Regions from separate parts of the Aliivibrio sp. S10_S31 genome, predicted to be linked through region 3. Evidence: predicted binding sites of a transcription regulator. Region 3 holds the regulator's gene; each other region holds the start of a gene.
The links. Region 3 encodes CRP, which controls carbon source genes, mostly activating them, when cyclic AMP is high. Its sites were predicted from a motif close to TGTGANNNNNNTCACA; they were not measured.

Region 1 (3,619 bases), on a different contig from region 3:
AACCTACCGGATGATTTAAATTCATTACCAGTTCAAGAAAAGATTTCAGGATTTATTCGTTTATTACTTCCTACCATCATTGAGGTAAATAAACAGATAAGTGCAGTTAGACATGACGTTATTACGTTGTCGAAACAACCTAAAAGCGAATGGTCGAAAACGGAAACGGTATGGTTACAGAATTTAATGACATCTTATGATATTAAATCAAACACCATTGACGACCTACTCTTACGCCTTGATATTATTCCTGTTGGAATGGTATTAGCACAAGGGATTGATGAAAGTGGCTGGGGAACAAGCTATTTCGCCGTTAAAGGCAATGGATTATACGGTGAACATTTATCATCTAAAGGTGGTAAATACTTAAGTACTCCTGGTGGGCACGTAAAAGTAGCAGCATTTGATAATTTATTCGCTGGTACTGCACGCTACATGTATAACTTGAATACCACATCGGCTTATAAAGATCTTTGGAAACTACGTCAACAACTACGCGCAGAAGGGAAATTATCAGGTTATGAGCTAGTCGAGTCTTTATCTCACTACTCTACCCGTGGTGAAGCTTATGTTGAGAATCTGCAAGCATTAATTAAGCATCATAAATTAGATAGTTTTGATCAGGTGACATTTGATAGCTCAACGCCAGTTCGAGTGAGATTTTAGAATTAGGGACTAGGGACTAGGGACTAGGGACTAGGGACTAGGGACTAGGGACTAGGGACTAGGGACTAGAAAAAATAAAGGTTGCGACTTTATGATCGCAACCTTTTTTTATTTCAAATTTAATAATTAACTTAAAGTGACAAAATCACACCGGCAATCGCTGCACTCATTAAATTAGCTAATACACCTGCGGTAATCGCTCTGAAACCCATTCTCGCAATAAATGAGCGACGTTCAGGAACAAGACTACCTAAACCACCAATCAAAATTGCCATGGTTGAAATATTTGCAAAACCGCACAAAGCAAATGTAACTATCGCAACAGAATGTGGACTTAGCTGATCTTTCACTTCCATTAATTGAATAAAGGCAACAAATTCATTTACCACGATCTTATTACCGATTAATGAACCAGCAAGAATTGCTTCATTCCATGGCACACCTAAAATGAAAGCAACAGGAGCAAACAAGTAACCAAGAATTAATTCAAAACTAAGTTTGATACCAAAGATATCACCAACGTGTCCTAGTAAGCCGTTAAGTAAAGCAATCACACTGACAAACGCTAATAACGTCGTACCTACCGCAACAGCGATACGCAAACCAGACATAGCACCATCAGCTAATGCTTCAAATACATTAGTTGCATGATCAATCTCAACAGACGTGATCTCATCATCATTATTTGCTTCATCACCCGGTGGAACCATCATCTTAGCCATTAATAATCCTGCTGGTGCAGACATGAATGCAGCAGAAATAAGGAAATTAAGATCCACACCTAATGAGGCGTAACCAACCATGGTTCCGCCAGCTACCGAGGCTAAACCACATGTCATTACAGCAAAGAACTGAGAATCGCTCATGTGCTTTAAGTAAGGTTTAACAACAAGTGGAGCCTCAACCATGCTTACAAAGATGTTAGCCGTTGCTGCAAGTGATTCTGCGCGTCCTGTACCGAGTAATCGTTGTAGTCCACCACCAATAAAGTTAATTACTTTTGGCATGACTCCAATATGATAAAGAGCTGAGATAAGAGCAGAGAAGAAAATGATGATACCAAGAACATTAATGGCAAATACAAAGCCTACTTTTCCTGTTGCTAAACCACCAAATAAAAAGGCAATGCCTTGCTGGCCGTAATCAATCACACCTGACACACCAGCAGTAACTGAATTTAATACTTCTTTACCTGCAGGAACATACAGAACCAATAAAGCAAAGATAATTTGTAATCCGAACGCCAAAGAGACGGTTCTAAGAGGGATATTGCGGCGATCTGTCGAACACAAATAAGCAAACAGTAGAATGGCAAAAATACCAAGTAAAGATGTCATGATAGAAACCTATGCTATCGAAAATGAGTCCGCATTCTAATCCGCAAAGGTTTGCGTGCAAGTCGACTTTGCTATCACTCTGTTAATGAGACGCAGGTCACATTACGTGCAGTAATTAACTGATTGATTTCTTGTAATAAAAACAATCAGAAATACGATTGTTTCCATATGGAAAAGATATTTATTTCATGGCACATAATCGCTGTAACTCATTGATTAAAAAGGCAACAATTTAAAGTATAAAATTCAATCAATGAGGAATAGCAAACGTTACAATTTCACTCGCTTCATGAGCGCTTTATCCCAATATGGCGGTTGTCCTATATGTTCACGTAGAAAATCGATGACCGCACTTATCTTTCTTGGAAGGTGTTTTCGACTTGGGTATACCGCATAAATTGGCATTTTCTGACTTGCTTTCCAATCCGGTAATAACTGAATCAGTTTGCCATCATTAAACTCATCAGTTAGCAAATAACTGGCTAAATAAGCAATTCCCCATCCAGATATAGCCGCATCTCTCACGGCTTCTGCTAAATCAACTCGATAATTGCCAGACACTTTTACACATAACGCCTCATTTCCTTTACTGAAATCCCAATGGCTGTAGTCACGATGACGACTCTGGTAAGTAAGGCAATTATGCTCAACAAGATCTAAAGGATGATGAGGTACTTTTTTATCAATGAGGTAATCAGGAGATGCAGCTAAGACAAAATTAGAGTCAGCTAATCGCTGTGCTACATAACCTTCTGGTAAGTCTTCGAAATTGGTTACCCACAAGTCTAAACCATCTTTAAGCATATCAGCTCTATGATCAAATAAACGCACTTCAACTTGCAAGTCAGGATATTGATGACGCAGCTTATCAATGGCTGGAATAATATGCATAGTGCCAAAAGATTGAGATAAGCCTAAACGTAAGATCCCAGTCACTTCATCACGTTCATCATCCATAATGGCGCTGGCTTCTGTCATTGCACTGTATATCTTCTCGCAATACAAAAAAAACTGCTGACCTGCATCCGTTAAAGTGAGTGAACGCGTGGTTCTATGTACTAATTTTACATTAATGGTTTCTTCAAGAGCTCCGAGCTGCTTACTGACATGTGACGTTGATACGCCCATTTGCTTTGCTGCAGCAGTAAAACTCCCAGCTTTAGCTAAGGCGTAAAATATCACCATTTGGCTGGCTCGTTCATGCATCTATCTGCTCCTCAAACTCAAAGAAAAATTGGGGCGCAGATAGTAACACTAGATGGTAAAGCTAAGCTAATTTTTGGCATTTTATAAAAATAAAATTAGGATTCTTTGAAAGGTAATCATAACGCTCAGGAGACATATCTTTAACTACCTCAGATACCTTTCCTTCAGATACTTGTGTCACAACTAAACCAGATTTTGTTATCGCTTCAATTAATTCAGTTAAAGAACGGCGATAAAATCGAACTTCAAGCGGCTCACCGACAGTGTCCCACATCTCTGTGATCAACTCTCTTTCAAAATAATTACCAGAAAGAGAACATTCAAAATCAGCAAAAGGGTGATGAGTAGAAAAAGCAAAGCTCCCACCATTTTTTAAAACACGCGCAACATCATTAAAAAGTACCGAAAGA
Region 2 (3,619 bases), on a different contig from region 3:
TATTTATCGTATCTGTTGTGGTTAACTCGCAAGCAGCAACAGCTCGTATGATGCTACCTGTTGGTTTGGCTCTGGGTTTAGAGCCTGCACTGGTTATTGGTTTAATGCCTGCGGTATATGGGTACTTCTTTATTCCTAACTACCCATCAGATATTGCAACCGTAAACTTTGATAGCTCGGGTACAACTAAAATTGGTAAGTACTACTTTAACCACTCATTCATGTCAGTCGGTTTAATCGGTGTAGTTTCAGCCTGTATTCTTGGTTATGTCTTAGGCCAAATTGTGATTGGTTAATTCTACTCATCATTACAAAAAAAGCCCATGCAAATACCATTGCATGGGCTTTTATTTTCAATAAACGATGTTTTACATTGCTAAGCTAAAGAATAAACCAGCTAAACATGCACTCATTAAGTTAGCTAATGTACCCGCTAATACTGCTTTAAAGCCCATGTTTGCAACGTCAGCACGACGCTCTGGAGCCATCACACCAATAGAGCCTAATTGCACAGCAATTGAACTGATGTTTGCAAAACCACACAGTGCAAAAGTAATAATTACTTGGCTGTATGCTGATAACTGATCTTTATGCTGAACAAAGTCGATAAATGCAACGAATTCATTAAGAACCACTTTTTGGCCAATGTAAGAACCAGCCATTACCATTTCAGCTTTTGGAATACCGATAACCCATGCGATTGGAGCAAATAAGTAACCAAATACGGTTTGCAGTGTAATACCAGCAAAACCAAACCACTCAGCAACCATTTCTAATCCGCTGTTCAGCATTGCAATAACACTAACAAAGGCAATCAACATAGTACCTACAGCAACCGCAATCTTCATACCATTCATTGCACCACTTGCAAGAGCATCAATTACGTTGCTTTGCTCACTTTTATCAATGGTTACATCATGTTGGTCAACAGGCGTTTCTTGCTCAGGAATTAAAATCTTAGCCATTAATAAGCTACCAGGAGCAGCCATAAAACTTGCAGCAATCAGATATTTAAGTTCCACACCTAAACCAGCATAACCACCCAGTACACTACCGGCAACCGATGCCATACCACCCGCCATTACAGCGAACAGTTCAGAACGAGTCATTTGAGCTAAGAATGGGCGAATAAGAAGAGGAGATTCACCTTGAGAAAGGAAGATGTTACCTGTTGCAACGAGAGATTCTACTTTACTGGTACCTAAGAATTTTTGAATTCCGCCACCAAGAACAGAAATCACTTTTTGCATAATACCTAGATAATATAGAGCGGAGATTAGAGCACTGAAGAAGATAATAATAGGAAGGACGCGAATAGCAAAAATAAAACCAGAAGAAGCAAGATCACCAAAGAGGAATGCTATCCCTTCATCGGCAAAACCAAGTAAGCTAGAAACACCGCTACTTAATCCCGCTAACGCTTTTTGCCCCAAAGGAAAATACAATACTAAAGCAGCAAAAGAGAGTTGTAATAAAAAGGCTTTAAATACTAATTTCCAGTTAATTGCTGAACGCTTCTCTGAAAATACCCAAGCACAAAAAATCAGTGCGCACATGCCTAATAGGCTAAATAAAATATTCATAATTATGCCTATGAGATTTTAGAATAAAATGAAGAAACAAAAGGAGCCGCCATCGTAGATGACGAGATCGGTGAAGAATGACTACACCAAGAGGAAGTTATAATAGAAATAAAGATATTCATTGTTTACCCTTTACAAGCTGTTTAACAGTAGCTGGTCCTAGTCCTTGGGGTCATTCACTGTATCCCTGTGACGGCTTGTATTGGGAGAAGGAGTATACATATAGATGATTTAAAATCACGAATTATGTGACATAAATCACCAAATTTTACTTATTTGAAAAAACAGAAGCATCTATTTACTACAAACAAATAAATTATTTTTCTCTACAGTATCCAAAAATACACATAATCAACTAAATTAATACAATAAGATAAAGGAAATATTATGGCGAGTATTGATCATATCGAAAAACTGGATGCGCTAGATAAGCTTAGTGTGGTGACATATCGTACCGGAATCACTCTTTTTGGGAGCGCCCTTATCATTTTTAGTTTTGCGATAGCTGACGATATTGGATTAATCATTATAGAAAACGTTCACTTAATGGATTTTTCATTAACTTTAATCGCAGTATCATCTGCGATGAGTGGGGCTAATCTTCATGTTTATGATAAAAAAGTAAGGCTGATTATCACTTGGGCTGCATGGATAGGTTTGATTTTACTCGTCACGATTGATAGTGAACAATTGATTTGGCTTCCTATTGGGTTTCTCTGTGCTTGCTTCTCAGGTATAGCTCTTAAAGAATCCTTTTGTTTTAAGGTTATTGGTCTAAAAGCCATCCCTTTTCTATTGTGTATATCCATTTTAATGTTGGCTATCGAAGTATGGTTAATCGCTATTATTTGCTTATTTCTATCTGGAATTATCTTCATTTTTCTTGCTATTCAAAAATGGAGAATGCCCCTTCATTTTGATATCGGCAATAAAGCGAATTACCAGATTTAACCTTACACTCGCTATCGATTTACTATATAGCGACTAATTACGCTTATCTCAACTTATACATCAAAGATTTGTAGCAATAAAAAGCCCTAAGTTACCTTAGGGCTCTCTTACTAACTAAAACGTATATTTAAAAAGTGAGTTAGTATTCTTCTACGGCAAATAATGTTTCCATATTCAATCCTTGGTTCGTCATGATTTCTCTTAAACGACGTAGACCTTCTACTTGGATCTGTCTTACGCGTTCGCGAGTTAAACCAATCTCAACGCCTACTTGCTCTAATGTTGCAGCTTCATAACCAAGTAAACCGAAACGGCGAGCAACAACTTCTTTTTGTTTAGGGTTTAATTGCCCTAACCAACCCACCAATGACGTATTAATATCATCCTTTTGTGTTTCTGACTCTGGGTCACTATTTTTAGTATCAGGAAGGATATCTAATAATGCTTTATCTGATTCACCAGCCACCATTGAATCGACTGAAGCGACACGCTCATTTAAACGCAGCATTCGACTAACATCACTCACTGGCTTATCGAGCTTTTCAGCTATTTCTTCTGGTGTTGGTTCATGATCAAGCTTTTGAGAAAGTTCACGTGCTGCACGCAAATAAACGTTAAGCTCTTTTACAACATGAATAGGTAAACGGATGGTACGCGTTTGGTTCATAATGGCACGTTCAATGGTTTGACGTATCCACCATGTGGCGTAAGTAGAGAATCGGAAGCCTCTTTCTGGATCAAACTTTTCAACAGCTCGAATTAGGCCAAGATTTCCCTCTTCCACCAAATCCAATAAAGCAAGACCACGATGATTATAACGACGAGCGATCTTCACGACCAATCGAAGGTTACTCTCAATCATTCGAGCTCGAGCGGCTTCATCACCTTTTAAGGCTAAGCGACTAAAATAAACTTCTTCTTCTGCTGTTAGTAGTGGAGAAAAGCCAATTTCACCAAGATACAGTTGCGTTGCATCCATAACTTTCTGTGAACTGCTTACTTCAAGACGTTCAGACTCTTCTTCAATACTGGTTAATTCAGCATCATTAATTGTGTCTAAATCGAACTCTTCAACTTCTTTAGTT
Region 3 (3,619 bases):
GCGCACAGAAGTAACACCAAAAAACATTCTGATGATTGGTCCAACAGGTGTCGGTAAAACCGAAATCGCTCGTCGTTTAGCAAAACTTGCAAACGCACCTTTCATCAAAGTTGAAGCAACTAAATTCACTGAAGTGGGTTACGTTGGTAAAGAAGTAGAAAGCATCATTCGTGATTTAACCGATGTTGCTATTAAAATGACGCATCAACAAGCGGTTGAAAAAGTAAAATTCCGAGCTGAAGAGCACGCAGAAGATCGCATTCTAGATATCTTACTGCCACCAGCTCGTGACGCTTGGGGTAATAATGAAGAAGGCGATAACGATTCTGGTACACGACAATCTTTCCGTAAAAAATTACGCGAAGGTAAGTTAGACGATAAAGAAATCGAAGTGGATGTTGCAGCACCTCAAGTTGGCGTTGAAATCATGGCTCCTCCAGGTATGGAAGAGATGACAAACCAACTTCAAGGTATGTTCCAAAACCTATCAGGCGGCAATACAACCAAAAAGCGCAAGATGAAAATCGTTGATGCACTTAAAGCGCTAACAGAAGAAGAAGGTGCGAAGCTGGTTAACCCTGAAGAGCTAAAAGAACAAGCTATCTTCAATGTAGAAAACCACGGTATCGTGTTTATCGATGAAATTGATAAAATCTGTAAAGGTTCAAACTCTCACTCTGGTGATGTATCTCGTGAAGGTGTTCAACGTGATTTACTTCCATTAGTAGAAGGCAGCACGGTTAGTACTAAACACGGCATGGTGAAAACCGATCATATGTTATTCATCACTTCAGGTGCATTCCAAATGGCAAAACCATCTGACTTGATCCCTGAATTACAAGGTCGTTTACCAATCCGTGTTGAACTTGAAGCGCTAACAGCAAATGATTTCAAACGCATTTTAACTGAACCTAATGCATCATTAACTGAGCAATACATTGCTCTATTAGCGACCGAAAATGTAAAAGTTGAATTTACTGAAGATGGCATCAGTCGTATTGCTGAATCCGCATTCCAAGTAAATGAAACCACTGAAAACATCGGTGCTCGCCGTCTACACACAGTGATGGAACGACTAATGGAAGAGATCTCTTATGATGCTTCTGAAAAAAATGGCGAAAGCTTAATTGTTGATGCTGAGTATGTAAGTTCACGCCTAGGTGAGCTTGTTGCTGATGAAGACCTAAGCCGCTTCATTCTGTAATCTCTCATAGCTTAAAAATAAAGCCTCGCAAGGGTTAACTTGCGAGGCTTTTTAATATTAACTCACCCTGTAGTTCTAAAGTTTAAGCAGAGATAATTTCCCATGAGTGCGTCATTTTTACGCCCTCACCAAGCATTAAACATACAGAGCAATATTTCTGTAATGAATCCGCAGTGACTCTCTCGACAACCGTTGAATCTAGGTTGTTACCTGTTACTTCAAAGTGAATATTAATGTAAGTAAACAACTTTGGTGCAGTTTCACGACGCTCACTAGATAGCTTAGCAACGCAAGCTGTGACTTCTTGATTTGCCGATTTAAGTCCATCAACAACATCAACAGAACTGCATCCTCCAGCAGCCATTAAGACCATTTCCATCGGACTTGGTGCTTTTTCTCCCCCATTACCATCCATAACAATAGAGTGACCTGATTGAGATTGACCTAGAAAAGACAATCCCTCAATCCATTTAACTTCAGCGTTCATAAAAGCCTCTTTACTACTTAAAAGGAAAACTCGTGATCCATTTCACGAAACTGTGCCCTTGGTCGCACAATTCATACGATCAAAGTCAAGAAATCAATTGCGAAACAAGGTATGATTTTGTTAATTATCTCAACGAACATGCAGCCTTGTTCCGATAACCATATTGTATAGGCCAAACTGATATTTGGCTCAGTTATTTTAAAATGGACATCGCCTACTTGGCAAACGCAGAGGAAGTATAAAGTATGGTTCTAGGTAAACCTCAAACAGATCCAACATTAGAGTGGTTCTTGTCTCACTGTCACATTCATAAGTACCCTTCAAAGAGCACGCTAATTCACGCGGGTGAAAAAGCGGAAACTCTTTACTACATTGTAAAAGGTTCTGTTGCTGTACTTATCAAAGATGAAGAAGGTAAAGAAATGATCCTTTCTTACCTAAACCAAGGTGACTTCATTGGTGAGCTTGGCTTATTTGAAGAAGGTCAAGAGCGTTCAGCGTGGGTTCGTGCGAAAAGCCCTTGTGAAGTAGCAGAAATTTCATTCAAGAAATTCCGCCAACTTATCCAAGTTAACCCAGATATCCTAATGCGTCTTTCTGCGCAAATGGCAACTCGTCTACAAATCACTAGCCAAAAAGTAGGTGACTTAGCATTCCTAGACGTAACAGGCCGTATCGCTCAAACGCTACTGAACCTTGCTAAACAACCTGATGCAATGACTCACCCAGACGGCATGCAAATTAAGATCACTCGTCAAGAGATCGGTCAAATTGTTGGTTGTTCACGTGAAACTGTTGGCCGTATCTTGAAGATGCTTGAAGAGCAAAACCTGATTTCAGCGCACGGCAAAACAATTGTAGTTTACGGTACTCGTTAATTTAACGTCGTTACCATAAGCAAATAAAAACGCAGCTCAATAGCTGCGTTTTTTTATGTCTAGAGATGACAGCTTTACCCGTCAGTACTTTCAAAGATTTTATCCGCAGAAGCCGCAACAAACCCTTTGTATAACTCACCATTTGGTAACTCATAGCGTTTAGCAAATTCGTAAAATCCACCAGGGATCTCAAACTCACCATCACTAAATTTAACCATCACTTTATCCGCCATTGTAGATGATTGCTCTAAACAAACCTCTGGAGAGCCTTTTACTTCTCCACCAACCTCATTAATACTAAATCCAGCATTACGTAAGTGCTGATTAACATCAACCACTTCATCAAAACCATCAAGTTGATTAACATACACGGTAAAATGATTCGCTCCATAACCATGAGCAGCTAACCAAGAAGCATACTCACTCTCTTTTGCTAACACCTTATATTCATCAAAACTTAAAGACCACGGTCTTCCTGAAGACAGAAAGTCACGAGTTGCAAAATAATGAGCAGGAACTTGTTCTACTAATGATTTAATTATGGTTTGAGCATCATCAGATAATTTTTCAACCAATAGCTCACTGATAAACACAAGTGGTGCATTAGGATCTGGGTGCTCAAAATGTTGCGCTTTCAATTTTTTAGCAATAAATTCATATTCATCACACGGTTTATACCCAATAGCTAAAAAGGGCGCGGCTAATGTGGATAAACCAACCTTAGGCAAATTAAACGTCCGCAAGGCAATATGATCATTTACAATATCACCACCACTGGATAGCAATTGATGCACTTGGTCTGCCGATGGCGACAAACGTGTAATATAGTCTTGCCATAATGATGAAAAAAGTGTGTTTACATTATTCATTTTCAGCACTCCTACAAAGTTAAACCTGGAGATAATTGCTCAGGAATCTCACATGCATCACCTTCCATTGATGCCATCGGATAAGCACAATAATCTGCCGCATAATAAGCACTTGGTTTTAAGTTGCCTGATGCACCCGGCCCACCAAATGGCGCATCACCACTTGCTCCTGTTAATTGAC
Region 4 (3,619 bases), on a different contig from region 3:
TCGAGAACAGGATAAACCCCGTTTTCATCATGAACTTCGGTACCTGTAATTGGCGGGTTAAAAACGCACGCCATGACCATTTCCTTATCTTTATATGCTCGTAAATAATGCTCGTCGTGTTTATCAAGAATGTACAAAGTGCCCGATTTGATTGGGTAGGTTTCTCCGCCAATGACTTCAATTTCCCCCTCACCACTCATGCAATAGACTGACTCTAAATGATTTTTGTAATGGATGTGTGTTTCAGTATCTTGATAGATGGTCGTGATATGAAAAGAGAAGCCCATGTTGTCATTTTTTAATAACATTCTTACGCTTTCCCATGTTTCAGATGCTACACGTCGTTCGCTGTCGCGACATTCATCTAATGTTCTTACTATCATCGTATCTTCCTTGATTAAGATGCTTTTTTAAAATGTTTTGCTGCAATACTATCAACTGCGTCTTCAAAGATAGCCAATCCTTGGTCTAACTCTGATTCAGTAATGGTTAATGGACAGAAGAATTTAACCACTTCGTCATCAGGACCTGCGGTTTCAATTACCATACCGTTTTCAAAGCAGGTTTTTGCGATATCACTTGAGATGATGCCGTCTTTACATTCAATGCCAATCATCATGCCACGGCCTTTCTGTTGAACAAATAACTTAGGGTGACGTTTAATGGTGCGAAGGATTACGTCGCTGACTTTGTTAGACGATTGTTTGATGTGGTTTTCAAAGTTATCGTTCGCCCAATAAATTTCAAGCGCTTTTGCTGCAGTAATAAAGGCATGGTTGTTACCACGGAAAGTACCGTTATGCTCACCGGGTTTCCACTCATCTAATTCAGGTTTAAGTAAAACAACCGCCATTGGTAAGCCGTAGCCACCAATTGATTTTGATAGAGTTACCATGTCTGGTTTAATACCAGATGACTCAAAACTAAAGAAAGTACCTGTACGCCCACAACCTGCTTGAATATCATCAACAATCATTAGAATGTCGTTGGCTTTACAGATCTTACTTAGACGTTGTAGCCATTCGTTTGAAGCGACGTTTAAACCGCCTTCACCTTGTACGGTTTCTAAAAGTATCGCAGCTGGTTTATCTAAACCGCTTGAATTGTCAGATAGCATGGTCTCAAACAGGTTAAGTCCATCGATATCAGCATAACCTTCAAAAGGAATGCGTGTAATATTGTTTAAGCTAAAACCGGCACCTTGGCGATGGTGTTGATTCCCCGTTGCCGCCAGTGCTCCGGCTGTACAACCATGAAAGCCATTAGTGAACGCGACAATATTGGTTCGGTTAGTGACTTTTCGTGCCAGTTTTAAAGCGGCCTCAACAGCATTGGTTCCCGTAGGTCCCGTGAACTGTACCTTGTACTCTAGGTTTCTTGGTTCGAAAATATAACGGTTCAGGGCATTTAAAAATGTTGCTTTTGCACTAGAGTGCATATCTAAGCCATGAGTGATGCCGTCGTTTTCGATGTATTCAAGTAAAGCTTGCTTTAAGACTGGGTTGTTGTGACCGTAGTTAAGTGATCCGGCTCCGGCAAGGAAGTCTAGGTAACGCTCTCCATTTTCAGTTTCTAGCCAGCTGCCTTTTGCTTTTTGAAAAACAACTGGGAAATTGTTTGAGTATGAGCGTACTTGTGATTCTTGCTTCTTGAAAATATTCATGATGAGTCCGTTTATGATTCCTATTTTTGTGAAGATTTTAGAGGGATACGATACAAATACTCTGTATCGTGCTTGCCTTTAAAGTGTGATTCTTTGTCTAGAAACGTGGTGATTTGCCCTTGATTTCCATATTGGGCATCAATTTTTTTAAATAGTGACCAAGAGGCGTTATTTTCCTTGGTTATTGTGGTTTCTATAAATTCGATATGCAGAAGGTTTTTTCGCTCTAAAAGCGTAGCTAGCATTGAAAACGCTAAACCTTTACCTCGGTAACGTGGGGAGACGGCGACTTGCCATATGAACAGCGTATTCGGTTCATCAGGTTTTTGGTACCCAGAGATAAAGCCAGCGAGATCGCCATCTTTCTCTGCCAAAACGCAGGTTTTACTGAAATGAGTAGCTTGAAGAAAATTGCAGTATGAAGAGTTGATGTCAAGAGGAGGACACTCGGTGATCAATGCGTAAACATCGTCACCGTCTGTCCTCGAAGGTTCTCGAAAAATCCATTTTTTTGTTGTGTCAGAATCCATATCTGAACACAAGATTCTGGGCGCTGCGATAGCCATATGTAAATACATATCCTTTGTACTCTAATTAAATTCCTTTTTATTATGGGCATTTTTAGCAGTTAAAAAGCAAATTAATGGTGCGAAAAAGACGATTAAACCCAATTAAATGCGACTCATATCACGCTTAAGCTTGGTTGCTAAAATTATAAATAGAGAAATAGATTAGTTCTCTTAGTATCTTTAAGGGTTTGTTGGAATGGGAAATACCCCAATAGTTGGAGAATCAGTAGCACTGGCAGTAGAAATTGATCAACGTTTAAATCGCTAATCTATTTTTGATTAAAATAAGCAAATATTGAAGTGATAAAAAAAGGGGTGAAGCTACGATAGCTTCACCCCTTTTTTTGATTTTAGACCAATATTAGTTAGTCATTGCTAACTTAGCGCCAAAGCCCATTAATAAAGAGCTTAAACCGTATTTTAAGAGGTTTGAGAATGCTTTGCTCTCGGCAATAACCGTTCTGAATTTTGCAGCGAAAACGGCAACGCAAGTAAACCATAGCAAAGCGATAATAGCGGTTGTGATACCAAGCATTCCGAACATTAAAGGTGATGATGTCTCTGGAGTTAAAAATTGAGGAATAAAAGCAACAAAGGTCAAACACACTTTTGGGTTGAGGGCATTGGTTAGAATACCTTGGCGAAACACTTTTATATCAGATGTACGATTAGTGGTTTCTACTTGGCCAAAACCGCCTTTTGCTGTGAACATTTTAAATCCGATATAACACAGGTAAGCGGCACCTATGTATTTAATTACCATAAACGCGGTTGCTGAAGAGAGCAGTAGTGCACTTAAGCCAACAACAGCTAAAAAGGTATGAAAAAGAACACCTGTGGCAATACCCACAGCGGCATAAACCCCTGTTTTGGCACCACCGCCTAAGGCTCTTGAAAGAACGTAAAAGAAATCGGCGCCGGGCATCGCACAAAAGGCGAACATCCCTGCGATAAAAAGAAGATAAGTTTCAATGCTCATAAATAATTCCATGTACTGCTGCATTTGGTATTAAGGGCTATGATTAAGCCCATTTTCATATGTGAATCATGGGTAATTTACTGCTTATTTTGAACGAAAGAAATCATTATTCTGAGACTTCTAATAAATAGTCCTCAACTTGTTCTGATAACCAATCAATAATCACACCACGGGGCATGGTAGTCTTTGTCATTTCAGCGAAAGATTGCCAGTTCATCGCACGATTATGTTTAAGAACCTTTAAAGTGCCATCGCGTAAATGCTCATTAATTAATAGCGCGGGAACGGACGACCAACCTGTTTTGTCTAATACAGCATCACGTAGGTGCTCATAAAATGTAAGAGCAATGTATTTACTGGATGTTGGCTCAAACACCATTAATTCATCATCATCAATGTAGTTAAGAA

Region 1: the regulator CRP is predicted to act here: its motif matches at 2,090-2,105, upstream of HC728_RS00300 (NupC/NupG family nucleoside CNT transporter).
Region 2: the regulator CRP is predicted to act here: its motif matches at 1,831-1,846, upstream of HC728_RS05925 (NupC/NupG family nucleoside CNT transporter).
Region 4: the regulator CRP is predicted to act here: its motif matches at 2,340-2,355, upstream of ectA (diaminobutyrate acetyltransferase).

Annotation. Positions count from the first base shown of each region.
Region 1 is NZ_JAAUWR010000001.1:61,838-65,456, forward strand. Features, by position in the region: gene HC728_RS00295 (glucosaminidase domain-containing protein) at 1-666, shown strand, start outside; gene HC728_RS00300 (NupC/NupG family nucleoside CNT transporter) at 798-2,003, opposite strand; gene HC728_RS00305 (LysR family transcriptional regulator) at 2,274-3,209, opposite strand; gene HC728_RS00310 (class I SAM-dependent methyltransferase) at 3,271-3,619, opposite strand, start outside.
Region 2 is NZ_JAAUWR010000005.1:64,873-68,491, reverse strand. Features, by position in the region: gene HC728_RS05930 (anaerobic C4-dicarboxylate transporter) at 1-296, shown strand, start outside; gene HC728_RS05925 (NupC/NupG family nucleoside CNT transporter) at 369-1,583, opposite strand; gene HC728_RS05920 (DUF2301 domain-containing membrane protein) at 1,971-2,534, shown strand; gene rpoS (RNA polymerase sigma factor RpoS) at 2,674-3,619, opposite strand, start outside.
Region 3 is NZ_JAAUWR010000003.1:163,889-167,507, reverse strand. Features, by position in the region: gene hslU (HslU--HslV peptidase ATPase subunit) at 1-1,204, shown strand, start outside; gene HC728_RS03735 (OsmC family protein) at 1,287-1,691, opposite strand; gene crp (cAMP-activated global transcriptional regulator CRP) at 1,937-2,569, shown strand; gene HC728_RS03725 (DUF1338 domain-containing protein) at 2,644-3,438, opposite strand; gene astD (succinylglutamate-semialdehyde dehydrogenase) at 3,450-3,619, opposite strand, start outside.
Region 4 is NZ_JAAUWR010000016.1:74,126-77,744, reverse strand. Features, by position in the region: gene HC728_RS14340 (ectoine synthase) at 1-383, opposite strand, end outside; gene ectB (diaminobutyrate--2-oxoglutarate transaminase) at 398-1,663, opposite strand; gene ectA (diaminobutyrate acetyltransferase) at 1,684-2,229, opposite strand; gene HC728_RS14325 (LysE family translocator) at 2,594-3,211, opposite strand; gene HC728_RS14320 (LysR family transcriptional regulator) at 3,318-3,619, opposite strand, start outside.